4 regions of the Oryzibacillus soli genome follow, and region 4 is predicted to be linked to each of the others. Evidence: riboswitches for the same ligand, from Rfam matches in the RefSeq annotation. Region 4 holds a riboswitch; each other region holds the start of a gene.
The links. Region 4 has a riboswitch for cyclic di-GMP ahead of ACSEXW_RS03940 (hypothetical protein). Riboswitches for the same ligand answer to the same signal wherever they lie in the genome.
Positions count from the first base shown of each region.

Region 1: another riboswitch for cyclic di-GMP. It lies ahead of ACSEXW_RS06655 (pyridoxal phosphate-dependent decarboxylase family protein); the one in region 4 lies ahead of ACSEXW_RS03940 (hypothetical protein).
Region 2: another riboswitch for cyclic di-GMP. It lies ahead of ACSEXW_RS22870 (C40 family peptidase); the one in region 4 lies ahead of ACSEXW_RS03940 (hypothetical protein).
Region 3: another riboswitch for cyclic di-GMP. It lies ahead of ACSEXW_RS10310 (methyl-accepting chemotaxis protein); the one in region 4 lies ahead of ACSEXW_RS03940 (hypothetical protein).

Region 1 covers NZ_JBPPGJ010000004.1:135,545-143,184, reverse strand. Annotated here, with positions in the region: gene ACSEXW_RS06680 (VOC family protein) at 1-98, shown strand, start outside; gene ACSEXW_RS06675 (thioredoxin family protein) at 128-709, shown strand; gene ACSEXW_RS06670 (GTP-binding protein) at 818-2,827, shown strand; gene ACSEXW_RS06665 (hypothetical protein) at 2,868-3,083, opposite strand; gene ACSEXW_RS06660 (SLOG family protein) at 3,162-3,719, shown strand; cyclic di-GMP riboswitch class I at 3,949-4,036, shown strand; gene ACSEXW_RS06655 (pyridoxal phosphate-dependent decarboxylase family protein) at 4,119-5,777, shown strand; gene ACSEXW_RS06650 (methyl-accepting chemotaxis protein) at 5,794-7,524, shown strand; gene ACSEXW_RS06645 (ATP-binding protein) at 7,589-7,640, opposite strand, start outside.
Region 2 covers NZ_JBPPGJ010000020.1:25,333-32,972, forward strand. Annotated here, with positions in the region: gene ACSEXW_RS22855 (ATPase, T2SS/T4P/T4SS family) at 1-297, opposite strand, end outside; gene ACSEXW_RS22860 (CpaE/TadZ family protein) at 309-1,205, opposite strand; gene ACSEXW_RS22865 (CpaB family protein) at 1,202-1,906, opposite strand; gene ACSEXW_RS22870 (C40 family peptidase) at 2,065-3,015, opposite strand; cyclic di-GMP riboswitch class I at 3,114-3,204, opposite strand; gene ACSEXW_RS22875 (helix-turn-helix domain-containing protein) at 3,377-4,258, opposite strand; gene ACSEXW_RS22880 (ADP-heptose synthase) at 4,436-4,948, shown strand; gene ACSEXW_RS22885 (MerR family transcriptional regulator) at 5,035-5,403, shown strand; gene ACSEXW_RS22890 (thioredoxin family protein) at 5,406-5,717, shown strand; gene ACSEXW_RS22895 (DUF2238 domain-containing protein) at 5,746-6,396, opposite strand; gene hisJ (histidinol-phosphatase HisJ) at 6,432-7,265, opposite strand; gene ACSEXW_RS22905 (alpha/beta hydrolase) at 7,273-7,640, opposite strand, start outside.
Region 3 covers NZ_JBPPGJ010000006.1:207,144-214,783, forward strand. Annotated here, with positions in the region: gene ACSEXW_RS10300 (ABC transporter substrate-binding protein) at 1-766, shown strand, start outside; gene ACSEXW_RS10305 (glycoside hydrolase family 43 protein) at 928-2,508, shown strand; gene ACSEXW_RS10310 (methyl-accepting chemotaxis protein) at 2,571-4,157, opposite strand; cyclic di-GMP riboswitch class I at 4,284-4,368, opposite strand; gene ACSEXW_RS10315 (hypothetical protein) at 4,624-5,901, shown strand; gene ACSEXW_RS10320 (sensor histidine kinase) at 6,115-7,640, shown strand, end outside.
Region 4 covers NZ_JBPPGJ010000002.1:439,249-446,888, forward strand. Annotated here, with positions in the region: gene ACSEXW_RS03930 (electron transfer flavoprotein subunit alpha/FixB family protein) at 1-102, opposite strand, end outside; gene ACSEXW_RS03935 (electron transfer flavoprotein subunit beta/FixA family protein) at 141-980, opposite strand; gene ACSEXW_RS03940 (hypothetical protein) at 1,524-1,739, opposite strand; cyclic di-GMP riboswitch class I at 1,815-1,905, opposite strand; gene uvsE (UV DNA damage repair endonuclease UvsE) at 1,992-2,990, opposite strand; gene ACSEXW_RS03950 (hypothetical protein) at 3,143-3,475, opposite strand; gene ACSEXW_RS03955 (D-alanine--D-alanine ligase family protein) at 3,527-4,507, opposite strand; gene ACSEXW_RS03960 (amidase domain-containing protein) at 4,513-5,508, opposite strand; gene acnA (aconitate hydratase AcnA) at 5,751-7,640, shown strand, end outside.

The DNA.
Region 1 (7,640 bases), on a different contig from region 4:
AGGGCAACCCTCCGACACCCGTGCGCATCGCTTTCGTACAGGGCTTGAACGGCGAGACCATTGAATTTTTCCAGAGCACCGGAGATCATAAACTGTAAGCCAATCCATTCATGAAGGAGACGATCCCATGAGCTTTACCTTGCCCATTGGCGCAAGCGCGCCGGACTTTTCCCTGCCGGGTACGGACGGCAAGACGTATGCCTTGAAGGATTTCGCAGATGCGAAGGTGCTGGTGGTCTTCTTCACCTGCAACCATTGCCCCTTCGTCATCGGCTCCAATGAAGTGACCCGCGAGACGGCGGACCGGTTCCGGGACCAGGGCGTCCGCTTCGTCGGCATCAATTCCAACAGCGTCAAGACCAAGCCGGAGGATTCCTTCGAGAAGATGGTGGAGGAGATGGAGAACCATAAGTTCCCGTGGACCTACCTGCGCGACGAATCCCAGCAGACGGCGCTGGCCTACGGGGCGCTGCGGACGCCGCACTTCTACGTATTCGACGAAGAGCGGAAGCTGGTCTACACCGGACGGGCCATCGACAACCCGAGAGAGTCCGCCAAGAGCACGGTCAACGATCTGGACCGCGCGTTGGAGGAGATCGTGTCCGGCAAGCCGGTATCCGTGCCCGTAACCAATCCCATCGGCTGCAACGTCAAGTGGGAAGGCCAGGATGCGCACTGGATGCCTGCGGATGCCTGTGATCTGGTATAATCGTCCGGCACACAGCGCGGGATAAGCGTGGACGGATTGCGGACGTAACATGAGGCTCCCTCCGGGCGGGGGAGCTTTTCTTTTGTTCCGGGGAGGAGCGGCTTGAGCATGATAGGGGAAGACAATCGGGAGGGCCTTCGGGTCCGGAACGTGGGCGTGTTCGCCCACGTGGATGCCGGCAAGACGACCACCACGGAGAGGATTCTGTATGCCAGCGGCAGAATCCGGACCTTAGGCAGCGTCGATACGGGGACGGCGCAGACGGATTGGCTGGACGTGGAGCGGGAACGGGGCATCTCCGTCCGGGCGGCGGTGACCCGATACGAATGGCGGGGAGTATCCGTAAATGTGGTGGATACGCCGGGACATGTGGATTTCTTGTCCGAGGTGGAGAGAAGTCTGCGGGTGATGGACGGCGCCGTGCTGGTTCTCTCCGCGGTGGAAGGCGTCCAGGCTCAGACGGAGGTGATCTGGAGGGCGCTGCGGGAGCTGCGGATTCCGACCCTCCTCTATGTGAACAAGATGGACCGGATCGGCGCAGACCCGCTGCGCGTTCTCACGGAGATCCGCAGGCTGCTCTCGCCTGCCGCGGTGCCGATCCAGGCGCCTGTGGGGGTTGAAAATGGGTTTACGGGAGTCCTCGATCTTATGGGCGAGGGGGCGACGGCTTCGGGAGAGGCTTGTCCGGAAGCGGCGGAATACCGCAGGCTGCTGAACGAGATCCTGGCGGAGCAGGACGAGGAGCTGCTCATGAAGGTGCTGGAGGAAGGAGAACAGCCGCCAGAAGTGCTGAGGGATGTTCTGAAGCCCGCGGCGGAGCGAGCCACAGCTTATCCCGTTCTCTTCGGAGCTTCGAGTCAAGGCATCGGCATCCTGCCGCTGATGGATGCCATCATTTCCCTGCTGCCGCCACCGGCAGGCTCGTCCGACGCTCCGTTGTCGGGCGTCGTATTCAAACTGGAGCAGGATGCGGCCATGGGCCGGGTGGCGTATGTCCGCTTGTACGACGGCGTGCTCCGCAACCGGGATTCCGTCCTGAACCACACCCGGGGGCTGGACGAGAAGATCACGCAGATCCGCAAGGTGGAGGGGCCCAAATCCGTGGACGCCGGGGTTCTGCAAGCCGGGGACATCGGAGCCGTGTACGGCTTCAGCCACGCGGCCGTAGGGGACATTCTCGGCAGTCCGGAGCGGATCCCGCACCTCGGGCGGATGGCGGTGCCCCTCCTGACCGTACAGGTGAAGTGGCGTCAGGAGAAGGACTTCCCTGCGGCGGTAGCCGCCTTCCGGGAGCTGGCGGATGAGGATCCCCATCTGGACGTCCAGTGGCTGAAGGAGGAGCGGGAGCTTCATCTGAAGGTCATGGGCCCGATCCAGATCGAGGTCCTGACGGAGCTGGTGAAGAGCCGCTACGGGCTGGACGTGGACTTCGGGGAGCCGACGGTCATTTATAAGGAAACGCCGGCCGAAGCCGGCTTCGGGTTCATCGCCTATACGATGCCCAAGCCCTGCTGGGCGGTACTCCGGTTCCGGATCGAGCCCGGCGAGCGGGGCAGCGGCCTGCAATATGCCTCCATTGTACGGAAAGAAGACCTTCTGGAGAGCTATCAGAACGAGGTAGCTCGCAGGGTCCCGGAGGCGCTGGAGCAGGGCTTGCGCGGCTGGGAGGTAACGGATCTGAAGGTGACGCTGGTGGAGGGGGAGCATCACGTGTGGCATACCCATCCGCTGGATTTCGTCGTGGCGACGCCGATGGGCATCATGGACGGGCTGGCGCGCACGGGAACCAAGCTGCTGGAGCCGATGCTCCGGTTCCGCCTGTCCGTGCCGGAGGAGGCCGGAGGCAAGGTGATGAATGAGCTGGTGCTGATGAGGGGGGAATTCGACAACCCCGTCTTGAGCGGGGAGCGGCTGGAGCTGACCGGGATGCTCCCGGTGGCAACCTCCCTTGATTTTCCGGCGCGGCTAAGCTCCATGACCAAGGGAAGGGGCCATCTGTCCGTATCGTTCGGTGGATACCGGGAATGCCCGCCGGAGGTTCATGTGGAGCGGCCCCGGAGGGGAGTGAATCCGCTCGACCAGTCCAAATATATATTGGCGGTTCGACGGGCTCTGTAGCGTGCCATGCGACGGAAGGAGCCCCTGGGCAATCGCGGGGCTAGTCCCTCTCGTTTTCGAAGAACTCGCACTTTTTCCGTTGATGGTAGGTAATTTCGCTTACGCTTGATTGTACGACGATGACGGAATCGTCGAACCGGATGATCAGCCCTTTGGGATCCACGATCATATCGTCCTCGAACACCCGGATCGGGATCCGCTTGGTCATAGCCTCCTGGAAATCGGCGTCGGTCATCAGCTTGCGGTTGCGTGCCATGGTTGCATTCTCCTTTTCAAAGTTTCCTAGACTTACCATCTTATGCTAACCTGTATCCGTGTCGAATACAAGGGGGGATTGTCGCTGGAACGGATTTTGATCACAGGCTACAAGGCATCGGAGCTGGGGATCCACTCCATGAAGCATCCAGGGATTCCGATTATTAAGAAGGCGGTGGCCAAGGTGCTCCGGGGCCTGCTGGAGGATGGCCTGGAATGGGTGGTGGTCAGCGGCCAGTGGGGGGTGGAGCTGTGGGCCGCCGAAGCCGCTCTGGAGCTTCGGGAGGAGTATCCTGCGCTCCGGCTGGCGGTGATCACCCCTTACGAGAACCAGGAGGAGCACTGGGGCGAGGAGAAGCAGGAATGGTACCGCAGCCTCCTCGCGCGGGCGGACTACAAGGCCTGCGTCTCCAAGCGCGGGTATGAGGGGCCTTGGCAGTTCAAGGCCAAAGACCGGTTTTTGCTCCGCAACACGGACGGCCTCTTGCTTCTGTATGATGAGGAGAAGGAGGGCTCGCCCCGGTACCTCCGTGCGGAGGCTCAGCGTTACGCAGCTATTGAGCCTTACCGAATCATCACGATTACGGCGCAGGACCTTCAGGATACGGCGGACGAGGAACGTCCGGCTTGGGATTAAAGGGACAAGGGACCGGCAGGGGCCGGATGCATCCGAAGGGAGGCGTCCGGTCCTCTTTGTCGCACCCCAAGATCGCCTGATTGCAGGGAATTAGCCAATCTTACCCATGGAAACGGGAGTTAAAAACGACAAATTACAGAAAAGTTTCCAATTTAGACACATTTTTTGCGTGACAAAGATCGTTCATCCTTTATCCTACCTATTGGGGGATGAAGTTGGACCTGAATCGAATAGTGACCGGCAAACCTGCCGAAAGGCAGGGACGCAAAGCTATAGGGACTACTCCCGCAGGTCGGGAAAGTCAGCCAGTTGCCCATTCCTGAACTGTGGCATATCCGGCTCCAGTTTTTTTTCTTTCCCTTACAAGCCCACTACAAAGACAGAAGAGGAGAGATGTACGTGAACCATGCTTTGAATCGGGTTCAAGAATGGTTTCCCAGTGCGGACGGCGACCCCTCCCGGCGCCAGCAGCTCCAGGAGCTCTTAGAGGAGCTCCTGGCAGGAGCCGACCGGTTGAAAAATCCGGATCGGGTCAATCTGGCCGGAACGAAGCGGCGTTCGGAGCATTTTTACCGGGAGCTGCTGCAGGAGAGCGCGATACCCCAATCGGGCGCTCCTATGAAGGATGTGGTTCCGAAGCTCTTGGAGCTGCTTCATGACCATCCATACCACACGAAGTATTTTTTGACGAACATTTTGCCCATGGCGAGCATTCCCGGGATCGTCGGCATGCTGGCCGCTTTCCTGGTGAACGGGAACAACCTGTGGGATGTCTACGGGCCCGCTGGAGCCGAGGCGGAGGTGCGCGTCATCGGCATGATGTCCAAGCTGGTCGGATACGACCCCATGCTAAGCGGCGGCTATACGACCTGGGGCGGTCAAGGGGCGGTCTTTACAGGTCTCCGTCTGGCCATTGCCAAGCTTGCGCCGGACGCTCAACAGACCGGAGTGCCGCGGAACCTGTACGCCTTCTGCTCGGAAGCGGCCCACTACAGCCTCTATAAATCGGTCCAGGCCACCGGTCTCGGCACGGATCGGCTGATCCGGGTGCGCACCCGCCGCGACAGCAGCATGGACCTGGATGATCTGCGGGACAAGCTGCTGCAGGTAATCCGCCAAGGCGGAATTCCCGCTTATATCGTCGCCACGACGGGGACGACGGATGCCTTGGGCATCGACGATGTGCAGGGCGTCAGCGCCGTCTCCCGTGAGATCGCACAAGCCCACGGCTTGCCTGATCCCCATATCCATGCCGATTCGGCGCTGGGCGGATTTTTCGCGTTCTTCAACGGGTATGACTTCGACCGTAACCCGCTTGGGCTGCCTATTACGGCGCTGAAGCCTCTGCACGCCATTCACCGCAGGCTCCGGCACCTGAACCTGGCTGATTCACTCTGTTTCGACTTCCAGAAGCTGGGCCAGACGCCGTACGTGACGAGCCTGTTCATGGTCCGCAACGCATCGGATCTGAAGCTCTTGGATCTGGAGCCCGAGGAGACGCCTTATGTGGGACACCGGGGGTACGGCCAATACCATACGGGTTACACGCTCGAATGCTCCAGGATGGCCAGCGCCGTCAGCATTTACAGCGCCTTGACCGCATTCGGAATCGAGGGCTACCAAAGACTGCTGGCGCAGTTCATCGAGGTGAGCCACCGTATCCGTGAAGAGGTGGCCCGGGAGATTCCCGAGCTGACTCTCGTGAATGCCGATAATCCGGGCATCGTCTCCTTGTTCCGGCTGTATGCGCCGGTAGGCCCCCGTTTCGCGGACGAAGTGGCCGGGCGCTGCTCCACCGGGCAGATCGCCGAGACCAACCGGCTGAACGAGGAGCTGTTCGAGCTCTTGGGCCGGGATCGGGATAAGATGTTCTTCGGCGATACCAAGAAGCATCTGCTCGTTCCCACAACGGACGGTCCGGACCAGCCGCTATCGGCTTCCAAGATCTTCGTCATCTCGCCGTACACCGAGGTGGAGCACGTCCCGGAGATCGTCCGCTACCTGAAGTCCAGAGTAAACGAGGCTCTGTCGGCCTTGAAGATTCCAACCGCACCTTAAGGAGGACCATCATACCTTGAACCGCATATGGAACAACCCCATCACGAGAGGATTCCGAAGATCCGTATCTATGAAAATCATGCTGGGCGTCACCATCCTCCAGCTCTTGACCTGCTCCGCCTTCGCCCTGTCGGGGTATATGGTGAATACCAAACAAACGGACCGGCTCCTGGAGCAGTTCGACCTTCGGCTGGCGACGGATATCCACGTGGCCGATGAAGCCGTTGCCTCCATACCGGGCCACATCGAGGAGATCGACGGGGTCAAGCATCCCTATTACCAGCAAGTGAAGAAGTCTTTGGAGGCCCTGAAGCAGAAGCACGGCTTGGAAAATGTCTACATCCTGGCCAACCGCCAGGATAAGGAGCAAATTCTGATCCTGACGGGCCTGGACGAGGATTTCGGCACGGATTACCCCTTCACCGGCGAGATGAAGGAGTCCCTGCAGAAGGGCGTCGAGGTGCTGAGCCCGATCTACAAGGACGAGTACGGCATTCATAAGTCCATCTTCCTTCCCTTGAAGGACAAGCAGGGCAAGGCGGCCGGCATTCTGGGCATCGACCTGGATGCGTCGGTCGTTCCCGGTACGAGCCGCACGGTATTTTGGATTACGGCCACGATCACCGTTCTGGTTCTGGTCATCGGCTTCGGCGTCACCTTCCTGATCAGCCGCCTAATCACCAAGCCGATCCGCCGTCTGATGCAGGCTTCGGAGCAGATGGCCGGCGGGGATCTGACCGTCGACATCGCCGTGAACCAGGAGGACGAGATCGGGAAGCTGGCCTCGTCGTTCAGCCGTCTGGGACATAATCTGCAGAGCCTGGTGAAGCAGATCTCGTCGGCTTCCGAGCACATAGCGTCCACCAGCTCCCAGCTGGTGCTGACCGCCGGCGAATCCAGCGCGGGCTCCCAACAGGTGGCCAGCTCCATGAGCGCCATGAACGACAGCATTGCCGAGGTGGTGGCCTCCATCACCGACAGCGCCGATTCCATCGTCATCATCGACCGGGAACTGGAGAAAACTGCCGCCGGGATGCTGGAGATGGAGGAGGAGGCCAAGCGGGTGGGTGTCCGTTCCTCCCACGGACAGCAGGTCGTGGAGGAAACGCTCCAGCAGATGAGCGCCATCCAATCGACGATGCAGCAGTCCCATCAGGCCGCGCAGCAGCTGGAGAAGCGGTCCGGGGAGATCAGCGCCATCATCCAGATGATCACGGAGATCTCCCAGCAGACCAACCTGCTGGCGCTCAATGCTGCCATCGAAGCCGCCCGGGTCGGGGAAGCGGGACGTGGCTTCGCGGTGGTCGCTGAGGAGGTGCGGAAGCTGGCGGACCAGTCCTCCCAAGCGGCGGTCTCCATCGCCCAGCTGGTATCCAGAACGCAGGGAGATTGCGTGCAGGTTATGGAACGGATTACCGAAGGCAGCCAGGCGGTGACGGAAGGCCACGAGCGGATGAAGGTCACCTACAGCAGCTTCCAGGAGATCTACCAGGGCATTCAGCAGTTCGTGGAGCAGACGGACGAGATGCTCGATGCGGTGCGAGGCGTGAAGGGCTCCTTCGGGACCATCACCGTCGGCATGCGGCGCATCTCGGATACGACGGCGGACCAGGCGGCGGGAACGGAGCAGGTGACGGCGGTCGCGCAGGAGCAGAGCGCCTCAGCCCAGGAGATCTCCGCTGCGATCCAAGCGCTGGCGAAGATGGCCAACGAGCTGAAGGCCTCGGTGCATCAGTTCAAAGTGTAGGCTATTCAGCTTCATTGAAGAAAGGACCGTGCCGGAGGCTCCGGCGCGGTCCTTTCTACTTGAATCAGCCTCCAGAGGCCTTCGCCCGCATTTGGGGCTGCGTCTGCGGTTGAGGG
Region 2 (7,640 bases), on a different contig from region 4:
CGGCTGCCGGTGAATCCGCTTCTTGGCGAGCAGATCCTGGACAATGGCCAGCATTCTCCGGCGGTCCCCCTCATATCCGATAACGGCCCGGTTCAGCAGGTGGGTGTACGCCTGCCGCTCCTCTTCGGACCGTCCTCTCGGAGCCGCCAGCTCGGTGCGTATGGCCTCCACCAGCTCGCGGAACCAGTCCGACGCTCCCTCCAGGCTATTCGTCTCCGCTTCCCCGCCTGCAGCATGGACCCTGGCTTCCGAACGGCACCGGTCCGCGAACGACAATACGGAAAATCGCTCTTCCATCCTACGCCCTCCTAACGTCCGTGCAGCATCGGCATCCAGCTCCGCAGCCTGCCGGCGGGGGTTGCCGCTCCCCCCGGGCCGATCCGGATGCCCAACTGGGCGACCAGCAGGTCCGCCAGAGACTCCACGGATTGCAGGAATGGCTTGGTGCGGGTCACATATTCCAGAAGCCGGCCCTGGTTCAGCCATTCCCTAAGCTCCGGATCATAAGCAACGGTCGCCGCCAGCTCCATGCCGGCCTCCTTCCGGATATCCGCCGGCTTGATCCCCCCGGTCCGTCCGGGCTGCCATTGGGTGACGGCCAGAAGAAACGAATCCGGCTCCACGCCGAACAGGGGAGCGACCGTTTTGACCCACCGGGTCATATCCTCCTGAAAATGTCCGAGATCCGGCGTTGTGACCAGAACCTTGGCATCGGCCTCCATGGAAGCCGCAATGGTGGCCGCATTGTCCCAGCAGGCATTCACCTCGATGATGCATAACGGATAGGACTCCCGGACGATCTTGAGCAGATGCCGGATATCGGCCGGCAGGTAGAATTCGGCCTGCTCCCGCTGATTGGCCCCGTACAGAATCTCCAGCCGCCCCGCATCTTTAACCGGCTCGAAGTAAGACTTCAGCCGGCCGGCATACAACGAGCCGGCGCGCATCTCCGCCCGTACCGTATCCAGACCGGTGTACGTCTCCTCCTTGCCTAGGTACCGATGCAGCTTGGAGCTCTTCAGGTTCAGGCATAAGTAGCCTACGGGGGTATCGGACCGCTCTGCCAGTCGCACCGCCGTCCCGAATGCCAATACCGTCGTGCCGATATTGGGAGTCGTCCCGGTAAACAGGATCGTCCGGCCTCTCGTCCCTTCCTCCGCTTCTCTCTGCACCGGGCGTCCTCCCGGCTGCCTTGCTCCGTTCATGGTCCGTCCCCCCTTCCCATTCCGCCGGAGGCCCCCTTCATGGCGATCACCAGCTTGTTGTTCTTGCCCCGGCAAGCCTCATCGAGAATCCGCCACTCCTCCTCCGTCAGGTTCAAGTTCAGCTGCTCCACGGCTCCGTTGGCATCCCGCCGGGAGGCATACATGGCCATCTGGTCGTTGGCCACCTTGGCCGCCAGATGGGGCTGCTTCGGATCGTCCACCTCCGTGTTGGCCGAGGACTTCACGGAGGCAACGATGATATCCTCCGGAAGCAGTCTGACGGTGCCGAGCTTCCCTGAGGCATACACCACCACAAGATCACCGGCCCGGATGCTTCCGGGAACGGACAGGAGGTACTCCTTCGGCACCGGAAACACGGCCTCGTCCGGTCCGGGCAGCAGACGGAAACGGTCCAGCTTCCAGCTCAATACCGGCTCCTCCGTACCCAGCGGAACGACAGCCTCCTGCCCCACCGCCTGGTCCAGATCGGTCAGCATCCCCTCCAGCATGCCTCCCCGTGCCACCGCCCGGTACTCCAGCATTTCCTCCCGAAGGGTGGCCCCCGTAGGGATAAACCGCTTCGGCACCACCACCTGCACCGTCTCCTGCAGCTCCACCTGCCGGATCAGCAGCTCGTACACGCCGTATACCAGCAAAGCGGCCATAAGTGCCGCCGCCAGGCTGATGCCCAAATGTCGCATCCTGCCCACTGCCCTATTCCTCCCTCCGGTTCAAAAACAAATAAGGACGCAAACCAGGCCGATGGCCTTCGTTTGCGTCCTTCGCATAACGGATCTTATGAGTGCTTGATGAAGATGTGCCTTATATTACCAGACGATTGGAAATTCCGTCAAGAGGATTATTTGGTGAAGGTGCCGCCATAAAGGTAACGGTACTCCCAAGTATTCCCCCCGATTGTGTCGATGCGCACACCACCGGATTCCGGGGAGTAGGTCTGCAGCATCTGCCCGTTGCCCAGGTAGATGGCCACGTGGGTGACGGTCTCTGTGGATTCGTCGATCCCGGCGTAGTCGGAAGCCTTGTAGCCCTTATAGGACATGAAGAACATCAGGTCGCCGCGCTTCAGGTTTCTCCAATCGGATGCCACCGGTCCCAAGCTCTTGACATAGTCGGCTTGTCCACGGGAATCGCCTGCGATCACTTCGCGGGTTATGTCCCAGAAGGACTGCTGCACGAAGTCGGAGCAATCGAAGGTAGAGGTGTCGAAGCGGTCGGAGCCGAATTCATACGGGGTGCCCATGTACGTCATCCCCTGGTTGATAAAGCTTTCGATACGCTCGTCCACCGGAAGATCCATTTTGTAAATATCGTTGTTGACCGTTATGTATTTAGTGCTGGAGCTGACATAACCGACGACGCCCTTGGAGTCCTGTGCCTTATACCAGCTGTCGTTCACCTTGGCCAGTATCAGCATATCCTCCCCCGTTGAGAGCAACCGGATGCGGTCCGCCGTAGAGCTGGGAGCGGTTCTGAAGTTGACCCCGTAGATGATCTTGGCATTGCTGATAACCTTTATGTATTTGGAGCTGGAGGATACGTAGCCCGTAACGCCCTGTTGGTCCTGAATGTTGTACCAGTACGGATTCGGCTGTCCGATGACAGTCACGATCTCGCCGGTCTTCAGATACCGGAGCAGGTTGCCGGAGGTGCTCGGTTGATCCCTGAAGCTGACACCCGACACGGCTTGGGCTTTGGTCGGAACGGAATCTTCGGCGTAAGCGGCTATCGGTGCGGCCACAGTGATGCAGAACAAAGCGGCTAACAACAGAGGAAGAATCCGTTTCATCATGATGCAATTACCTCCATAGGTATAGTGTGGAAACCGAAAAGGGGACAACCCTTCCTCTTATGCCGAGTAAGGTTGTCCCGCTGTACGGTCCCTACACTTTCGGCAGCTGGCTGGCATTCCGCGGTTCTCCGCAATTTAGCCCCTGTAGCTTTGCGTCACTGATTTTCATCAGGTTTGCCATTATCGAGGTCAGGTGGTTCGCTTTGGCTTCGTACCCTTATTATAGTTTGTGGGGGTCATAGCCGAATATAAGTCCCAGGGATGGTTTTGTCGGATTTTGGAGCATGCCCCGGGGACTATTGACGGACAGTCAGATTTTGGAGGGTTGACAGCACTTCGCGAACGCAAAAAAGAGGCCTTATCAGCCTCCCGCATCAAACTGCATCTTCTTCCGGAACTCATTGGGAGAGCAGCCCTTAAACTTCCGGAACATCTTGTAGAAATGCGCCATATTGGACATCCCTACCTCTTCTCCGATCTGGGCGATGCTCATGTCCTTGGTCAGGAGCAGAAGCTCGGCGCGCTTGATCTTCTTCATGATCACATAATCCACAAAGGACAGGCCCATGGTCTTCTTGAAAAACTTCACGAAGTAGTGGTAGCTCATATTCGCCAGCTTGCAGGCGTCCTCCACCTGAAGCTTATCCTCAATGCTGCTCTCGATATGATCCAGGACGGGTCGCAGTCTGAGAAGGTCCGTGTTCTCCCGGGTCGGCAGCGCCCGCCGGGTGTCCGCGCGCAGCAGGTTCAGAATGATGGTCTTGATCTGGATGCTGATGGCGATCTCATAGCCCTCCTGCTTGGTCTGGGACTCGCGGAAGATTTCCTTCACACACGCGAAAATACGCTCCCGGACCGCGTCGTCGCCCCGGAGGATGTAATTCAACCGGCTGAGCGGCGCTCCCGAATCCGCGAAGTAGCGGTAATACGGCAGCCCGCTGTGCTCGAGATGCTCCTGGATATCGAATTGGAACACAAGAAAGCTGGCATTGTCGCAGGGATAGTCCTTGTGAAGCTCGTTGGATCCGATCAAGAGCACGTCGCCGGTTTCCAGCACATGAGCCCTGTCATTGATGTAAAAGCCGAAGCGCCCCTTCAGCATGACGATGATCTCGACTTCCTTGTGGTAATGCCAGCGCGGAGGCGTGTTCGAAGCCTTCGGGGAGCCGGATCGGTCGGCGTCGAAGATCTTTACGGCTAGGAAAGGATGCTGGTACTGGATATTCTCACGATGGGACTCCATGGGTTCCTCCGTCGTCGGCGGCCCGGCCGCAGCACGTTTCGTTCTTCTGTCCGCATTGTACCATAATCCCCTCTCCCGATAAATCCGGGGCCGATGATTTTCTTGAGGGCCGAAGCCTGCTATAATAAGGGTCTAGTGTTGAAGTAACTATTGATGCAAGCCGGAGGATATGTGGATATGGCGCGGCGTTTTGTCACCGAAGCGGTAATGATCGCGATCTACGGGCAGCTGATGGTACCGAGCCAGCCTGTGGAATACGTAATGCCCTACTCCAGCCTGATGGAGCTCTATGACCTGATGGAGAGCAAGGATCCCATCATGAACCAAGAGGAAGAGGACCCTTACATCCGCAAAAATATCGAAGGCCTCGTCCGTTTCTTCGAGGACGCCTTGAATAAGAAAAAAATCGAGCGGGCCCTAGGCTCCCCCTGGAAGAAAAGCCCCTCGCTCCTGGTCAACGACAAGGTGTCGATCACGGTGGTGTATGCCCTCGAGAATGCGGAATACGGAGAAAAGTTCGATCCCATCGAGACGGATCTGATCCTGCTGGCGATCCGGGAGAAGGTACCTGTTCTGACCGACCAGTATGAATTCGTCGACAAAGTGATCGAGGGCGGGGTTCCCGTCCAAGTGTTCGATATCGAGGACTTTGAATATGCGGTGGAAGAGGATGTGCCGTTGGAGCATTGAAAAATTAGGCTGCTTGAAATCTTGACCCTGACATGGATGTCAGGGTTTATTATTTAATCGCGGCCTTATGAAGGAGGAGTGAAGGGATGAAAATCGGGGAACTGTCCCGGCTGACCGGCGCCAGCATTCGTTCGCTTAGGTACTACGAGGAGAAGGGCCTTATTACCCCCTACCGTATGGAAAACGGTTATCGGGAGTATAGTCCCTTCACGGTGGAGCAGGTGAACACGATCCGCTTCTATCTGGAGCTGGGGCTGTCTACGGACGAGATCGCCGGCTTCCTGCACTGTGTCCTGACCCGCCAGGAGGCGTTCTGCCGCGAGATTGTCCCCGTCTATCGGAAGAAGCTGGCCGAGTTGGAGGGGCAGATTTCCCTTCTCACCCGGATCAAATCCAACCTGGAGGACCGCATCCGCTATATTGCGGAACAAAATCCACAATTGCTGGAGGAATGAGCATGTCCATTCGGGAAGTCCACGATTCCAATTACCGCGAGGCCATTCCGGCGGAGGGCTTGGCGCTGCTGGATTTCGGCGCCGCTTGGTGCCCACCCTGCCGGGCGCTGCTGCCGATTCTGGAAGAGATCGACCGGGAGCTGGGAGATAAGGTTGCCATACTGAAGATCGATACGGACGATGCACCTGAAGCGGCGTCCGCCTACGGAGTCCTGTCCCTGCCGACGGTCGTCGTGTTCCGGGACGGCCAGCCCGTAGACAAGTTCGTCGGCCTCCGGTCGAAGGCGGCCTACCTGGCGTCCTTGGCGCGTTAAGGCGCTGACAGCCAGCAAAAACAACCCGTCATCCGCCCTCCGGCAGATGACGGGTTGTTCTTCTGTGAGCCAAATGAGACGCAGCCGCCGTCGCGGCCATCGCCAGAACGGCCCCGATAAGAGCGGCCTCCATATCATGGTGGCTGTCCCAGATGTCTCCCTGGGTGCCAAGGAACCGGGTGCCGATCTCCGGGGCCACGATGAGGGCGACCCACATCTCGATCAGCTCATAGAAGGCCCCGAAGGATAGGATGACGACCGGAGTCAGCCCATAGCTCCAGCCCTTCCTGAGCCCTGCGGCTCGGATGAAGAACTCCCAGGCCGGATAGGCGATCAGCAGTCCGAAGGAGAAGTGGACGACCCGGTCGAAGTTGTCCCGGTGGAAGCCGAACCATTCATGCATCAGGCGGTCGATCGGGGTCGTGTTGTAGGAGTAGTGGGCACCGTAGGTATGCAAGGCCACGAACAGGATGATCAGCGCATAAGACCGGTTGCTGAACCGGAACCAGCGGTAGGCTCCGCCCAGACCGGCGGCGGCGGCCAGAACCAGCAGGTTCTCCAGCCACCAGTTATACCAAGCGTAAGGCTTGATCAGCATCCACAGCCAGAAGACCGCGTAGCCTCCGATCATGGCCTGAAGAATCCGGTTCTTGCGGAACCGGCGCTCCGTACGGAACAATGCCCCCCACCTCCTCTCTCGAATACTCCGACCGGCTAACGCTCCGTGCGGGCCTTCTCCACCGTTTGCTCGAACCATTCCCATCCGAAGCCGACCTGCTCGGGCTTGTGGCTGTCGGAGCCGTACACCAGTGGGATCCCGCGGGTCACGCACTCGCCGATGAACCACTCGGGCACATATGCCTTGCCGCATGTTGCCACCCGGAGCCCCGCCGTATTCACGTCGATGCCCACTCCCGCCGATTCCAGCTTAGGCAGAATCCCGCGCAGGCGCCGCTCCACCAACCCTGGATCCAGCTCCGGCAGCGCCGTCCGGAATTTCTCGATCAGGTTGATATGGCCGAGACGCTTGCGCACCGGCAGCCGTGACGCCCATTGCAGAGCCTTCTCCACGTGGTTATAGTACTCCTCCGCGACGGCATCCATGCTCCCGTAGTGCGCCAAGAGCCCCTCCGCAAAATCCGCAGGCGTAAAATCGATGCATCTCATCCCGCCGACTCCGGGCAAATAATGGACCGAGACCACCACGTCCTCCAGTCCGGGCAGCACCGGCTCGAGCATGGCGTCCGAGAATGCCTCCGCCCCGTCCAGATAATCCATCTCCAGCCCCACCGTCACGTCCAAGGTTCCTGCATACCGTTCCTTCATGGACCGGGCGTACGCCAGATAGTCCGGCAGCTCCGCAATGGACATGGCCAGCTCCGCCATCAGCTTCTCGTCCTTGATCCAGCGGTCCGGCAGGGGCGGATGCTCGCTGATCGTATACCGCTGGAAGCCCAGCTCCACGGCCCGGTCCAAGTACAGCTCCTCCGCTGCAGGGCTGCCATGCTTACAATACCGGGTATGCGTATGTCCGTCCCACTTCAGCATCTCCGCCTTACCCTCCTAACGGCAGCCAGTCCAGGACCCGATGGATCTTACGGTCCCAATAGCCCCAATCATGTGTGCCCGATTCCTCTTCATAGGTAAAGACCAGCCCCAGTTCCCGGCAGTAGTCGCGGAACCGGATATTGTCCTCGTACAGGAAGTCCTCGGTCCCGCAGCACTGGTACAGCTTGGGCCGCTCCGCTCCGGAGCCGGCCAGCCGTTCGGCCAGGTGAAACAGGTCCAAACCGGTGCCCTTGACGGTGCCTGACTCTCCCAAGAGCCAATGGAACTCGTCGGTAGGATATTGTTGCACCGCCCATTGTACGTCCGCCACGCCCGACAGGCTCGCTGCCGCTGCATAGCGGTCCGGATGAGTCA
Region 3 (7,640 bases), on a different contig from region 4:
GGACATCAAGAAGCTGACCGACAAGTCCAAGGAGCGGTACGGCTTGAGCATCCGGGGCGGCGCGGGCAGCGCCAATACGCTGGAGATGCTGATGTATTCCTACTCCGGCATCCAGGAGTACTTCACCAAGGAAGGCAAGGCCACCATCAACGATCCGCTGCATGTGCAGTTCGTGGAGAAATACCTGGGCGCGTATAACGTCTTCACCCCGGAGGACGATCTGAATAAGGGCTGGACCGAGCTTGCTGCTACCTTCCAATCCGGCAAGACCGCCGTCGTAGTCCACAACCTGGGCTCCGCCAGCTCCCATGAGAAGGCGTTCAACGGCGACCGCACCAAGTTCCAAGCGGTACCGTTCCCGAAGAGCGTCAAGGGCACCCGCGTACACCCGGGCCTGATGCCGCTGGGACTCACCATGTCCAAGACCGCCAAGGATAAGGACGCCGTTTGGACCTTCATGACCTTCTACCTGTCGAAGGAGACCAACAGCAAGTACGCCAAGCTGTACGGCGAGATCCCGGCCAACAAGGAAGCCGCCAAGGATGCATGGGTGCAGGAGCTGCCGTACATGAAATCCGCCGCGGACCTGCTGGCATCCCCGGACACCAAGTTCGCGCAGAACCCGTATTACCTGGCCGGCTACAACAACGTGCAGAAGAGCATGGAGCCGATGATCCAGAAGGTCATGTCCAAGAAGATGACCGCCAAGGAAATGCTGTATGAGTGGGCCAAGCTCCTGGAGAAGGAGAAGGCCGCGCAAAAATAAAACCGCCGGGCCCTAGAAGCCGGCGTCAGCCAAGTCCCGCAGAAGCGCAAGGGCTCTGCGGGACTTTGTTGTGCATAGGCGTCAAGGCCTGGCGCCGGCGGCTGGGTGCGAACGAGCGGAAATAATCGGCAGGCACACTGCCAAGGGATGGAGAGGATCACATGAACACGGAGCAAGCGGAGAACAAGAAGCACGTCTGGTGCGCCGATCTGGGGAACGGCCGGTATAAGAACCCTGTGCTGTATGCGGATTATTCGGATCCGGATGTCGTGAGCCACGGAGGCTATTTCTACATGACCGCCTCCAGCTTCACCAGCGTGCCCGGACTGCCGATTCTGCGGTCGGGGGACCTGGTGAACTGGGAGCTCATCGGCCATGCGGTCGAGCGGCTTCCGGAGCGTTACGACGGACGGGTGCTGCACGGCTGCGGCGTATGGGCTCCCAGCATCCGGCACCATGCCGGCAGGTTCTGGATCTACTTCGGCGATCCGGACATCGGCATCTTCATGTGCAGCGCAGAGGATCCGGCAGGACCCTGGTCCCCGCTGCACCTGGTGAAGGAAGCCAAGGGCTGGATCGACCCCTGCCCCCTGTGGGATGAGGACGGGCAGGCCTATCTGGTCCACGCCTTCGCCAAGAGCCGGTCGGGCATCAAGCATAAGCTGCAGGTGTGCCGGATGAGCCCGGACGGCCGCAGCCTGCTGGATAACGGTACGCTGGTGTTCGACGGCACGGAGAGCCATCCGACGCTGGAAGGACCTAAGCTCTACAAACGGAACGGCTACTACTACATCTTTGCTCCGGCCGGCGGAGTGCCGACGGGGTGGCAGGCAATCTTCCGCTCCCGCAGCGTCTTCGGGCCTTACGAGGACCGGATCGTGCTGCACCAGGGCGATACGCCGGTCAACGGCCCTCATCAGGGCGGTTATGTGGAGCTGGAATCGGGCGAGAGCTGGTTCCTTCACTTCCAGGACCGGGATGCTTACGGCCGGATCGTCCATCTGCAGCCCATGCGCTGGGAGAACGATTGGCCCGTGATGGGGGAGGACCGGAACGGAGACGGAATCGGAGAGCCGGTGCTGGAGTGGTCGAAGCCCAACGTGGGCCGGGAGTGGCCCGTTGCGGTTCCTGCTACGGGTGACGAGTTCGAGGGAGCCGTGTTAGGGCTTCAATGGCAGTGGCAGTCCAACTGGAAGCGGGACTGGTACTCCCTGGAGGAGCGGCCAGGGCATCTGCGGCTGTATGCCCGCCCGCATCCGGAGGGCGTGGACGGAACCTTGTACCGACTGCCGCAGCTCTTGTGCCAGAAGCTGCCGGCGCCGGTATTCACCGCCGCCGCCAAGCTGGAGCTGTCCGGCGGTCCTGGGGTTCGGGCGGGGCTGTGCATGTTCGGGCACCGGTATGCCTTCGCGGCTTGCGAAGCCGACGGACCGGACGGCGCCAAGCTGGTCTTCGCCTTAGGGGACGGGACCGGTGAAGCCCCTGTGGAGACGGTCCGGGAAGTGGTGCGTCTGGACGGCATCGGCACAGACCGCTGTGTGCACCTGATGGTCCGGGTGGAGGAGGGGGCGCTGTGCACCTTCTTCTACAGTGTGGATGGGACCGCCTTCCAACCGGTCGGCGCCCCCTTCACAGCGGAGGTCGGCGGCTGGACCGGCGCCAAGCTGGGACTGTTCTGTCTGCCGTCGGCGGACGGCGCGCCCGGTGGCTGGGCGGACTTCGATTCCTTCCGGATCTACTAAAATAGAAGGGGGGCCGATAAGTCGTCTGACGACTTATCGGCCCCCCTCTCGTTCCCCAAGCCCTACAGCTTGAACTTGGCAACCTGCGTATGAAGTGCTACGGCCATTTGGGCCAAGGATTGGGAGGTTGAGGCCATTTCCTCGCAGCCCGCGGAGGCCTCTTCCGTTCCAGCGGAGATACTCTCCACGGACCGCATCACATCCGTAGCTTGAGCGGCCTGCTGCTCGCAAGCGGCGGCGATTTCGGAAACCTTCTGAGCCGTTTCGTTCACCACGCCCATGATGCCGTCGAAGGCTTCTCCCGTCTTTTCGGAGGCGGCGGTGCCGCCTTCGACGGCCTTGACGCTGTGACGGGTGTTTTCCTGCATCCCCTTGATGATGGCGGAGATCTGTTTGGTCGCTTCGCTGCTCCGTTCCGCCAGCTTGCGCACTTCATCCGCTACCACGGCGAAGCCTCTGCCCTGCTCCCCGGCGCGGGCGGCCTCGATGGCCGCATTCAGCGCCAGCAGGTTCGTCTGATCGGCGATATCGTCGATGACATCGATGATGTCCCCGATCTTGCGGGAGTCTTCGGCTAAGAGTCCCATTTGACGGTTGATCTGAGCCATGCCCTCAATGGAATGGCGGACCACTTGGCCCCCTTCCTGGGCCAGATTCAACGTTCTCTGAGAGAGGCCGGACGCGTCCTCCGCACTCTCCGCCACGGAGTTGATGGCAATGGAGAGCTCCTTGAACAGCTCGTTGATCGTTTGGGCGTCCTGCGCTTGACTGTTGCTGCCGCTGGAGATTTCCTCCGAGCCGGCGGAGATCTGCTGGGCGGCCGCCGATACGCTTTCGGCCTGCTGGAGGATGCCGGTTATGGTCAGGTGCAGCGTACCCATCGTACGGTTGAGTGCCGCGGCCAATCGCCCGATCTCATCCTTCGAGTCCAGCTCCACCGTCTCCCGCAAATCGCCTTCGGCCACTTTGCCCAGCACGCGGAGCACCTGATTCAAGGGAGCCGATATCGACCGGGCAATCACGAGGCCCAACGCCAGGCTGGCCAGAGCGGCGGCTGCGATGATGCCGATCGTCAGATTGCGGGAATCCGCGAAGTCATCCGCATTGGTCTGATTGATGATATCCGCCGATTTGATATTGTAATCAATCAGCGCCTGCAGCAGCTTATGCCGCTCATCCCGAAGGGGAACGACCTTCTCCAGGTAAAGCTCATAGGCCTCGTCATTCCGGTTCAGCAGGGCAAGGTCCAGGGCCTCCTGCCGGACCTTGCGGTAGTTCGGCGTAAGCGCGGTATATTTGGCGACAGTATCCGCTTCGTAGGAATCCAGTCTGGTCTTCTGGTATTCGCTCAACAGCTTGTCGTTCTGGCCGGACAGATCCTGAAAACGCTGGAGCAGCTCCACATTCTTCTTTTCATCCATGTTGACCATCAGCTCATACAGATAGGACTCCTGCTTGGTGACGTTCGTTTGGATCGTATTCAAGGTCTGATTGGGCAGGAGATTCTCTTCATACATGCTGTTGGAGGCATCATTCATCTTGGACATTCCTATGTATCCGAGGATGCCTGTGGCCAGCAGGCAGACAAGGCCTACGATAATCAGCAGATTGATTTTTACCCTGACATTGAAATTTCGTAACATATTCATGGTTGAACCCCCATCATCTCATTGGTTTTGGTGCTCCCGTTGTTGATGATCATTCAGGCAGCCGGCCCCCTTCCGCATACACCAAAAAAGACCGCCCGAAAACAACGGGCAGTCCGAACGTGCCCACTTGGCAGCCCGGCTGCCATAGCGTCACCGCCGCAGGCCCGAAGCTTTGCGTCATTGCCTTTCGGCAATTTTGCCTCTACAAATGAAGATGTCACAAATGTGACAAAATGCGAGTTTAATCGACATAATACCACGAAATCTCGTCCCTATCATCAGGGAAAATCCCCCATTGAGCCAAGAATGTGCAAGCCGGGCAAGATCCTCCTAACGGATTTCCGGCACCGTCAAGAAAATCCGATTGCCCGTGAAGCCGCTGAGCCCTATCCTGAAGTCAGACGCGGGGGAAGGCGGCTAGCCGCCCCGGCGGACTCATCCGGGATAGACCGGAGGGAGGCACGATATGGGAACCAGAAGAACGGAAGAAGTGGTACATCTTGCAGATCTGGACATTCGGGCGGCAGGGCCCCGGTGCAAAATGCTGCTCGGCGATCTGAACGGCGACGGTCGGATGGAAATCCTGCTGGTCCAGCCGGACAACCGGCAGGACGTCCGCTATATTCCCCACCAGGTTCAATGTCTGACGGCTTATGACCTGCAGGGGCGTCTCTTATGGCAGACCGGCAGGCCGGACCCGGGCGCGGGGAGCCAGGGCTCGGATTATCCGGCCCAGATCTATGATATCGACGGTGACGGCCGGCTGGAGGTCCTGTGCGTGATGGACGGCCGGCTGCATATCCTGAACGGACAGGACGGCTCGGTGAAGAAGGTCTGCGACCTGCCGGATCCGGAGGCCCACGACTGCATCATCATCGCGAATCTGACTGGGGGAGAGCGGGCCTCGGACCTGATTCTGAAGGACCGGTACCGCCGCTTGTGGGCTATGGACCGGGACTTCAACCTGCTGTGGACCCATGAAGGCAACCCGGGACATTTCCCTTGGGTATACGATCTGAACGGAGACGGCTTCGACGAGGTGATGGCGGGGTACGATCTCTTGGACCATCAGGGCCGGCCGCTGTGGAGCTGCAAGGAGCTGGAGGATCATGCCGACTGCATCTGGATCGGTGACGTGAACGGGGACGGAGCACCGGAGCTGGTAATCGGCGGTAGCGTCACCGTCATGTATGACGCCGTCGGGAAGGAGCTGTGGCGGTACGACGGCTCTGTGGAATCGCAGCACATTGCTCTGGGACGGTTCCGGCCGGAGCTGCCGGGCCTGCAGGTGGCCGGCCTCGACCGGCTGGTCCGGGAGGACGACGGCAAGGGTCTGAAGGGAAAGGACGCCCTGTTCCTGCTGGATGCGGAAGGGCGGGAGCTGTGGAAGGAAGACCGCACCACGGACGGTTGGCTGACCATCATCGATACGTTGTCAGGCTGGAGCGAGGGCTCGCCTGACTACATCCTGGCCTTCCGCCGGGGCGGGGGGGTCTATCCGACCTTGTACGACGGCCATCTGAACGCCGTGGCGGAGCTCCGGACGGAAGGGTATGCCGTGCATGCGGACCTGTTCGGGAGCGGCACGGAGCAGGTGATCATCTATACCGATGACCGCGCGGCGATCTATGCGAGCCGATTCTTTGACCTGTCGGCCGCCGCTTCCGGAGCTCCACTGCCACAGCCGAAGCGGCTCTACAGCTCCACGCTCTATCCGGGCGGGGAGGCCGCCCGGCGGGAATAAGACATGAACCTGCCTGGAAGCCTCCGGCACCACTTCAGATGTGGATGCCGGGGGCTTCTTCTGTTCGGCTTGCGAAGGTTCCCATTGGCAGAACGGGATGCAATCGATTACACTGTAGGCAAGCACGCTTCCTCCCACCATGTCCAGTCCCCACGGCGAAGCACAGTCTCAGGCGGCTGAATCGCAGCAACGCTCATGAAGGAGGCCCCGTCCATGCTTTCCCGGCTCAGGCCCTTTAACACGCTCCGCAACCAGATCCTATTCGGGTTCATCCTGGTGATGGCGGCCGTGCTATTCATCTTCGGAATCAATATGTACCATAGCGTGTCAGGTTTGTTGAAAGCGAGCGCTGCCAAGCACATCCAGCAGACAGCGGTTCAAGCGGGTGGCCGGCTGGATGCGGTAATCGGCCAGATGGACACCCTGACCGCCCAGATCATGACGGACAGCTACGTCCAGGAGCTGCTCTTGGACCATCTGAACAGCCGTCCTCCCGGCTTCACGGAGAGGCAGAGCCTTGCCCGGACGGTGAGCCGGTACCAGACCTATTCCAAGGGCATCAACCGGATCGAGCTCTATACGGCCGATTATCGGCGATTGTTCCCGCTGGACGAGCTGAGTCTGGATGGCCGGGTCGAGGTTCAGTGGATTCGCAAGGCGGAGGAGCAGAAGGGACGTCTGCTCTGGCTGGGATTGGATCCACGTGAACCGGACAGCGTTCTGGCCTTGCGCCGGATCAGCTTGGTGGACCGGTGGTTCTCTTCCGGCGGATACCTCCTGATCAGCATGGACCGGAGCACCTTCCATCTCCGGGAAGCCATGGATGCGGACGGCCAGGGGCTGGAGACCATGATCCTGACGGATCCAGAGGGCATCCCCATCACCTCCGACCTGCCCGGTCCCGGCCTGCCGCCGGGACTCCTCCAATCCTCGGGTCCGACGGTGCTGCTGCAGGACGGGGAATATATGGCCGTCCGCCATAAGTCCGTAGAAACCGGCTGGACGCTCTTGATCCTGACGCCTCTACGGGAAGTGACCAAGGGGATCTCCGTGCTCCGCACCGCCATCCTGGTCTCCGGCGCCATCGGGTTCGTACTGTTCCTGTTCCTCTCCTACTGGCTATCGGGACTGATAACCAGGCCGATCCTTCGGCTGATCAAGACCATGCGTGGAGCCCGGGACGGCGTCCTGAAGCCTCATCTCTCGGATTCACGCACGTTGGAGCTCCGGGAGCTGAACAACACCTACAACCAGATGGTGGACAACATTAATGAACTGATCCGGCTGGTCTATGAGAAGGAGCTGGTCCGGAGCCGGACGGAGCTGAAGGCGCTACAGGCCCAGATCAACCCCCATTTTCTGTACAATACGCTGGAGGCCTTCTATTGGTCCTTGTCGGAGAAGGGAGAGGAGGAGCTGGCGGATCTGGTCATCGCCATGTCCCATATCTTCCGGTATGTCATCAGCAGTCCCGAACGGCGGGAGTGGGTGACGCTTCAAGAGGAGCTGGAGCATATCGAGCGGTATCTCCAGATCATGAAGATGCGGCTTGGGCTGCGGCTGGTCTGGTCCATCGAATGCCCGGAGGCCTGTGCCGCCGTGCCCGTGCCCAAGCTGCTCATCCAGCCCCTGGTGGAGAATGCCATCGTCCATGGTATCGAAGGCCGGGTAGAGGGAGGCACCATCCGGGTCCGGATTCTGCCCATGGGTGACGGTGACCGGTTGTCGGTCACCGTCGG
Region 4 (7,640 bases):
GGATACCTTCTTGGCCGTTCCCCGCCGGTGCTCCACTACGATCATGACGCCGCGGTATGCCGACCAATCCGGTGCCGCCGTCTCCAACCGTTCTTCACTCATCGCATGCCCCTCCTCTTATCTCCCGTTATCCATGCCGCTTACCAGCCCAGCCGCTTCGGCAGCTCCTCCGCCCACAGCTTGCCGGCCAGATCCGTTGCAAGCTCCTGTGCGGTGGCGCCCTCCACCCGTACGGTGTTGGCCTTCTTCAGCTCCGGCACCCAGGTCTTGCCCACGATGGTTGGGGAGCCCTTCAGACCGATCTTCGTCTTATCCAGCTCGGGGAAATCCGCCGCCGTCCAGACCGCCGCCTTGTATCTCGCCGCCCGGATCATGCCGGGGAGCGTGGCCCGCCGGATCTTGTTCAGCTCCTTCAGCGCCGTCAGCAGCACCGGCATGGAGGTCTCCGTCACCTCTACGCCGTCCTCCATCTGCCGGTGAACCCGGACCCGCCGGGTCTCCGGGTTGACGTCCGCCACCTTGCATACATACGTCAGCTGGTCCATGTTCAAGCGGCACGCCACTCCGGGACCAACCTGCCCCGTATCTCCGTCCAGCGTCTGCTTCCCGCAGAACACCATGTCTACGGGGCCCCAGACCTCTCCGATCTTCCGGATCGCCAAGCCCAGCACGTAGGAGGTGGCCAGCGTATCCGCACCGGCGAAGCCCCGGTCGGTAACCAGCACCGCCTCATCCGCCCCGAGGGAGATGCATTCCTTCAATCCCTTCTCCGCCGGCGGAGGGCCCATGGTCACTACGGTCACCCGGGCCCCGAACTGATCCTTCAGCCGCAGCGCCTCCTCCAAGCCGTGCATGTCATAAAAATTGACGATGCTGGGAACGCCCTGCCGGATCAGCGTGTTGTTCTTCGGATCGATCCGGATTTCCCTGCTGTCGGGCACCTGCTTGACACAAACAACTACATGCAGCAAGTGAAGCACCTCCGTTTTTCGTTGTTCCGCCGGAACCGGGAGTAAGCGGCGGACTTTATAATGATTTTTACATTAGAAATGATAGCGCTTTCATAAATCTGTGTTAGAATTTCGCTAGTGCTGTATCTCCCCCGCTATCACCATATTCCACGAATTCCACAGCCTGAACACAATTCCTACATTGTGAATAAATTCATTTGTTGCAGACCCCCATTTTGCTTATCAGCTGTCAAACTTTTGACATAAATTCATAAGAAAGCGCTATTTTAACCCCTTTCTACTCCTGATATGGGTGCGGATGGATAGATTTGTTCACCAGTTCGGCATGCAAGCCCCATCTGGCCCTATGCTTACTGCTATGGACTTCTGACTGGAGCCACCCCATGCTGCCTTTTCCATTCGTGAATTATTTCACTAGTACAGTGCCGGCATTTTGATTTACACAGTTTCTGGAATACGGTCCCACCTACACCCAATAAAATGAAAAACCCGCCAGCAATGACGGGTTCTTAATAACCATATGATTCCTGTCAGCATGCAGGCGGTTTCGACCTAGAGTGCTCCGGTCCGGAATTGCTGATGAGTGTAGATCGTTCCGAGATGCTGCATCAGGTCCTGAAGCTCCACCGATTCCAGTCCCAGCATGTTCGCCAGGATGCTTTCGGCCACTTGCCGACTGCCCAACATTTCACCCAATTCCTGCACATTGCTCTGAAGCTTCGTCTGCCGCTGGAGCGACATATACGATTTGGCCAGCATAGCCCCCATTGTTGCGCGATCTCCTCTCTTCCTTTCCACAGGAAAAAAAAGAACCCCCGGGTGCTTCCCGGAGGAGGGCATCCCTTTGGCGGCCCGGCTGTCGTGGTCCCCGTTCGGAGACCTTAGACCCGCGGCTTTGCGTCGCTGCCTTTCGGCAGGTTTGCCTTTTTCAGTGGAAATGGTTCGTTGGTATTAAGTTAACGATACCGTGACTCGCAGATTTTGTCAAAGGGTAATTCCAAATGTCGGAAAAATTGAGTCTTAAGTCTCAATTTCCACACTGGCCTGATCCAATCGCCTTACTCCTTCCAGGCCGGGCAGCTCCTCCATCAGCTTGAACAAGGCTCCGTCCTTCATCTTCGCCTCGATCATCACATCCAGAGCGGGCGTCATGGGGGCGACGGCCCGTAGGAAGCCGGCCAGCGGAGCGGCCTCCACATAATCCGCATGGGCCCGGACATCCTTGTCGTTCTTCGGGCTGGAGACATGGATCTTGGGCGGAAGGGCGGGGAGACCGACGGAAGCCTCCGGATCCGTTCCGGCGCCCTCCCAGGTCTTGCCGATCCTCGGCCACAGCTCCGCGGCATCCTCTCCGGTATGGTTCACCATATGATGGTGAAGATCCAGCACCATCGGCGCCCCCACTTCCTCGCAGACCTCCAGGGTCTCGAGAGCTGTGAAGGTCTTATCGTCGTTCTCCAGGGTAATGCGGCCCCGAACCTCCGGACGCAGCTCTTCGAAGTGCCGGATGAAGCGGTCCCGGGCCTTCTTTTTGTCGCCGTAGGTGCCTCCGATGTGGATGTTGCACTTGGCGCTTCCGTTCAGGCCCATGGCCGTTAGCATGGCGTGGTGCCGCTCCAGGTCGGCCATGGAGGACTTCAGCACCTCCGCACGGGGCGTCGACAGCACGGTAAAGTGGTCGGGATGGAAGCTTGTCCGCATCCGGTGCTGCCGGACATATTCCCCCAGCTCGGCGAAGTCATCCGCCAAGGCGGGCATCGGATCCCAGCCGTTCAGAAGCTCGTGGCCGGCCAGCGGGATCAGCTTGGAGGAGAACCGGTACAGGCGGATGTCGTGGGCCCGGTTATGGCGAAGCAGCCGCAGCGTGTTGCGGATGTTCTCGGAGGCCAGGCGTTCCAGCTTACGGATGGCGGCCTCCCGGTCCTCCAGCTTGGCGAAGCTGGTGGCGGTCATCGTTTTGGACGGAGAAGCGTTGCTTACGGAGGTGGACATGGCTACGTAACCGAATCGTACGATCACACTTTTTGCCTCCCGCGCAGTATAGTCCGTTATACCGTACCCGGGTTCCCGCCGTTTCATTCTCCGGCAGCCTTCCTCTCCGTGCGGGACATGGGGTGCTTGGGAGATGAAGGCCATAGATGGCCTTCATTCCGCCGCAGCCCCCTGCTGCATCAAACGGCTCCGCCCGCTTCGTGCTCTCCGAAGAACATCTCGTGAGCCAGAGCGGTCTGAATGCGGGCCTCCTCCTCCGTCAGCAGCCGGATCAGCTCCATCTCTACTTGGGTAATCTCCTCCCCTTGGAAGTTGATCTCCGCGATGGACGCCAGAATCTTCACGATGGCGATCGCCTTGTTATCCGGAGAATAGGCGATGACCTTCTGGCCGGCCGGAAAAACCCGAAAGCCGGATTTGACCATCTTGCCGCGGCCGTATTCCAACAGATCGTACAGCTCCTGCGTTCGCTTGAACTTGCATACCGAATTGAACTCCGTCGCGAATCCCATATGTCCGCCTCCTTCTATCCTTTCTCTTAAGGATACCATAGGCTCATCCCCTTATTCATCCGATGCCGGGCTCCCCGTTCCTTTCCCCATGGCGTAATCCACCAGCCTTGCGGCCAATTCCGGATACGGTATGCCGGAGAGCTCCCACAGACCGGCGTATGCCCCACCGGGGCGGAGGTCCGGGGCCAGCTCGACGGCATCGACCAAAAGGCGGCCGTCCTCGGCCGCTTCCACGAAGCGGATCAGCACCGCGCCGGATGCATCCAGCAGGTCGGCGGCCTGACGGGCCAGCCGTCCGAGCTGCTGCGCCGTCTCTTCCGGCAGCTTCGCTGGAGCCAGCGGCTGTCCGGGTACTATGCCGGCCCCATTAGCGGAGTCCGCCGCCGCATCGGGCACCGGGGTCCCCTCTCCGATGGCGCTCTGAAGCGGCACCTTGCCGGCCAGCAGCGCGACGAACAGCGCACGGCCGGGGACTTCCTCCTCCGCCATCACCCGGCTATCCGCCGAGAATGCCGCTTCCATAGCCGCCTCTAGCTCAGCGCGGTTCCGGCAGATGATCCCGCCGCCTCTGCAGGAGCGGGCGGGATAAATCCGGCAGGGATACCCGACGGCCATTTCGATCTCCGCCACATAGTAAGCTCCGTTGCCGGCATACCGCTCCCGCGTGAAGGTACGGAAGAGGCCCTGCGGCAGACCGCAATGGGCCAACAGACGCCGGATCACGGAGCGGTCCCTTCCCAGAGCGCACTGGCGAAGATCCGGCCCCGCCATGGGAATTCCCATCAGCTCCGCCAAGCTGGAATAATGCCTCTCCACCCCTTCTGCCCCCCCGTCTCCACAGAGCGGCAGCACCGCATGGAGTCCCGTCAGCACAGCTGGATCGGGGAAGCCGCCGGACGGAATCTCCGGCAGCACCGACACCTCATACCGCTCCGGGTCCAAGAAGGCGGCCCTGCCGGCAGCATCCCCGGTAAGGGCCGGAATGCATCCGTTGATTCCGACTCTGATCTTGCCGTCTCGATTCCCCTCCATCAGCCTTATTCATCCCCTATATGAAAAAATTTGTACTTCGTTCTCTCCGTCCATGCATAGGAATCGGAGTAGTCCCAATACCGGTGCCGGCTGTTGACGGTATGGGCATTGACCAGCGGCATGCCCTGCGGATCGAAGGCCGTGACGATGGTGCTGTGCCCGTAACGGCCGTCACCGTCCCAGCTGTAGCTGATCACGTCCCCGATATCCAGCTTCTTCGGGGAATCGACCGCCACGGCTCGGAGACCGGAAGGTCTCGTGCCGCTCAGATAGGCCTGCAGCGCGTTGGCCACCGCCCAGCTGTAGCTCCAGAGCTCCTGGCTTCCGCTCCTCCCCCGGTACCACCAGCCCGTCTCCCGGCGGCCGGTGTCATGCATGGGAATTCCGCCGGCTAGGATACATTGGGACACATAATTGGAGCAATCCACATCGAATTGGATGAATTTGGGGTTGCTTGAATTCCAATACCGCTCCGCATACTGCCGGACGAGCTCCCGGTTATAACGGCCGCCCGTCTTCCAGGGGGCCAGCTTCTCCCGGACTAGAAGCGGCTGGACGGACGGCAGGGTGATGTCCTCCTCCCCTGCCTCCAGCGCCGTCGGAGAGGAGGCGGCTTCCGAGCTTTCCGACAAGCGGGGTGAAACGGACGCGATCATCCATTTGCCGCCAGGCTTGACGGTCAGCAGTACCGTTTCGATCTGCTGGGTTTCGGTCTCGCAGGGGACGCCCCGGCTCTCGCCCTCCAAGCGAGTCTGCAGCATGATGCCGGCACAGACCTGAGCTTCCTCCTGCCGCACATCGAGGATCCGCAGCCGGGTCTCGGCGGAGAGGGGAACCAGCCCCCGTTCCCGGTGCTGTCTGCGGCGCCGGTCCTGGAGCAGGCGCAGCCGCTCGGCATACGCTTCGTCTCCGGTTGCCCGGACGGGTCCGCTCCAATCATAGTCAACCTCCATTTGGTTGCGGGCATGGATGAAATCGTACAGAGCCACCCTCCAGGACATGCCGTTCCCCTCCCCTTTCATATGATGGCAGGCGGCAGCAGGCCGGATCGGACCGTCCGCATGCGGTTAAAACGGAAGAAACTCCGGTACAATATATGAAAAAAATGGTTCGCTCATGTATACATAGCTATTTACGAATAAGGGGTCAGACGTTATACTGAAGGTAAGCGATATTTTGAAATCGCGTTTCACTCTGTGAAACGACAAAAAGAACCCTTAACGGGGTACAGGAGGGTAACAACGTGTCCAACAAAGACCAGTATGGGGTGCGCGCCAGCCTTGACGTTGGCGGCAAATCGTATGCGTACTACGACCTGAAGGCCTTATCCAAGCAATTCGGTTCCATCGACCGTCTTCCGTTCTCCATTAAGGTGCTGCTGGAAGCCGCCGTACGCCAATTCGACGGCCGCGCCATTACCGAAGAGCATGTGAAGCAGATTGCAGGCTGGGCGGAGAGCCGCGACGCCAATAAGGAAATTCCGTTCATTCCCGCACGCATCGTGCTGCAGGACTTCACCGGCGTACCGGTCGTCGTCGACCTGGCCGCCATGCGCGCCGCCATGAAGGCCTCCGGCGGGGATCCGAAGCGGATCAACCCTCTCGTCCCCGTGGATCTGGTCATCGACCACTCCATCATGGTCGACGCCTTCGGCAGCAAGGAAGCCGAAGAATACAACACCAAGGTCGAGTTCGAGCGCAACAACGAGCGTTACCGGTTCCTGCGCTGGGCGCAGACCGCCTTCGATAACTTCCGCGCCGTGCCTCCGGGTACGGGCATCGTGCACCAGGTCAACCTGGAGTATCTGGCTTCCGTCACCGCTACGAAGACCGTAGACGGCGAAACCGTCGCTTATCCGGACTCCCTCGTCGGCACCGACTCCCACACCACCATGATCAACGGCCTGGGTGTCGTCGGCTGGGGCGTGGGCGGTATTGAAGCGGAGGCTTGTATGCTGGGGCAGCCGCTGTATTTTGTCACGCCGGAGGTTATTGGCTTCAAGCTGACCGGTACGCTGGCTGAAGGCGCAACCGCCACCGACCTGGCTCTGACCGTCACCCAGATCCTCCGCAAGAAGGGTGTCGTCGGCAAGTTCGTCGAGTACTTCGGACCGGGCCTCTCCGGCATGAGCTTGGCTGACCGCGCGACCGTCGCCAACATGGCTCCGGAATACGGCGCTACCGTCGGCTTCTTCCCGGTGGACAACGAGACGCTGAACTACCTGCGCCTGACCGGCCGCGACGAGGACCAGATTGCTCTGGTCGAGGCCTACTACAAGGCCCAGGGCATGTTCCGCACCGACGCCACACCGGATCCGGTATTCACCGACGTCATCGAGCTGGACCTGTCCACCGTAGTGCCGTCCCTGGCCGGACCGAAGCGTCCTCAGGACCGCGTCGAGCTGACCGCCATGAAGGAAACGTACAACACCATCGTCCGCAACCCCATCGACAAGGGCGGCTATGGCCTGTCCGAGGATAAGCTGGGTGAAGAGGTGGAGGTGGCCTTCGCCAACGGGCAGAAGTCCGTCATGAAGAACGGCGCCGTCGTCATCGCCGCCATCACCAGCTGCACCAACACCTCCAACCCAAGCGTTATGCTGGGCGCAGGCCTGGTGGCGAAGAAAGCCGTCGAGCGCGGCCTGACCAAGCCGGCCTACGTCAAGAGCAGCTTGACTCCGGGCTCCCTGGTGGTGACCGAGTATCTGAAGAACGCCAACCTGCTGGATTCCCTGGAGTCCTTGGGATTCCACATCACCGGCTACGGCTGCGGCACCTGTATCGGCAACAGCGGCCCGCTGCCGGATGAAGTGAGCAAGGCTATCGCCGACAACGACCTGACTGTCGCCGCCGTCCTCTCCGGCAACCGGAACTTCGAAGGACGCGTCCACGCCCAGGTGAAGGCCAATTATCTGGCCTCCCCGCCGCTTGTCGTCGCTTATGCGCTGGCCGGTACCGTGGACATCGACCTGACCACGGAGCCCATCGGCTACGACCAGAACAACCAGCCGGTGTACCTGAAGGATATCTGGCCGACCAATGCCGAGATCCAAGCTGCCGTGAACAGCGCCCTGAACCCGGCCATGTTCCGGGACAAATACAGCAACGTGTTCCGTGCCAACGAGCGCTGGAAC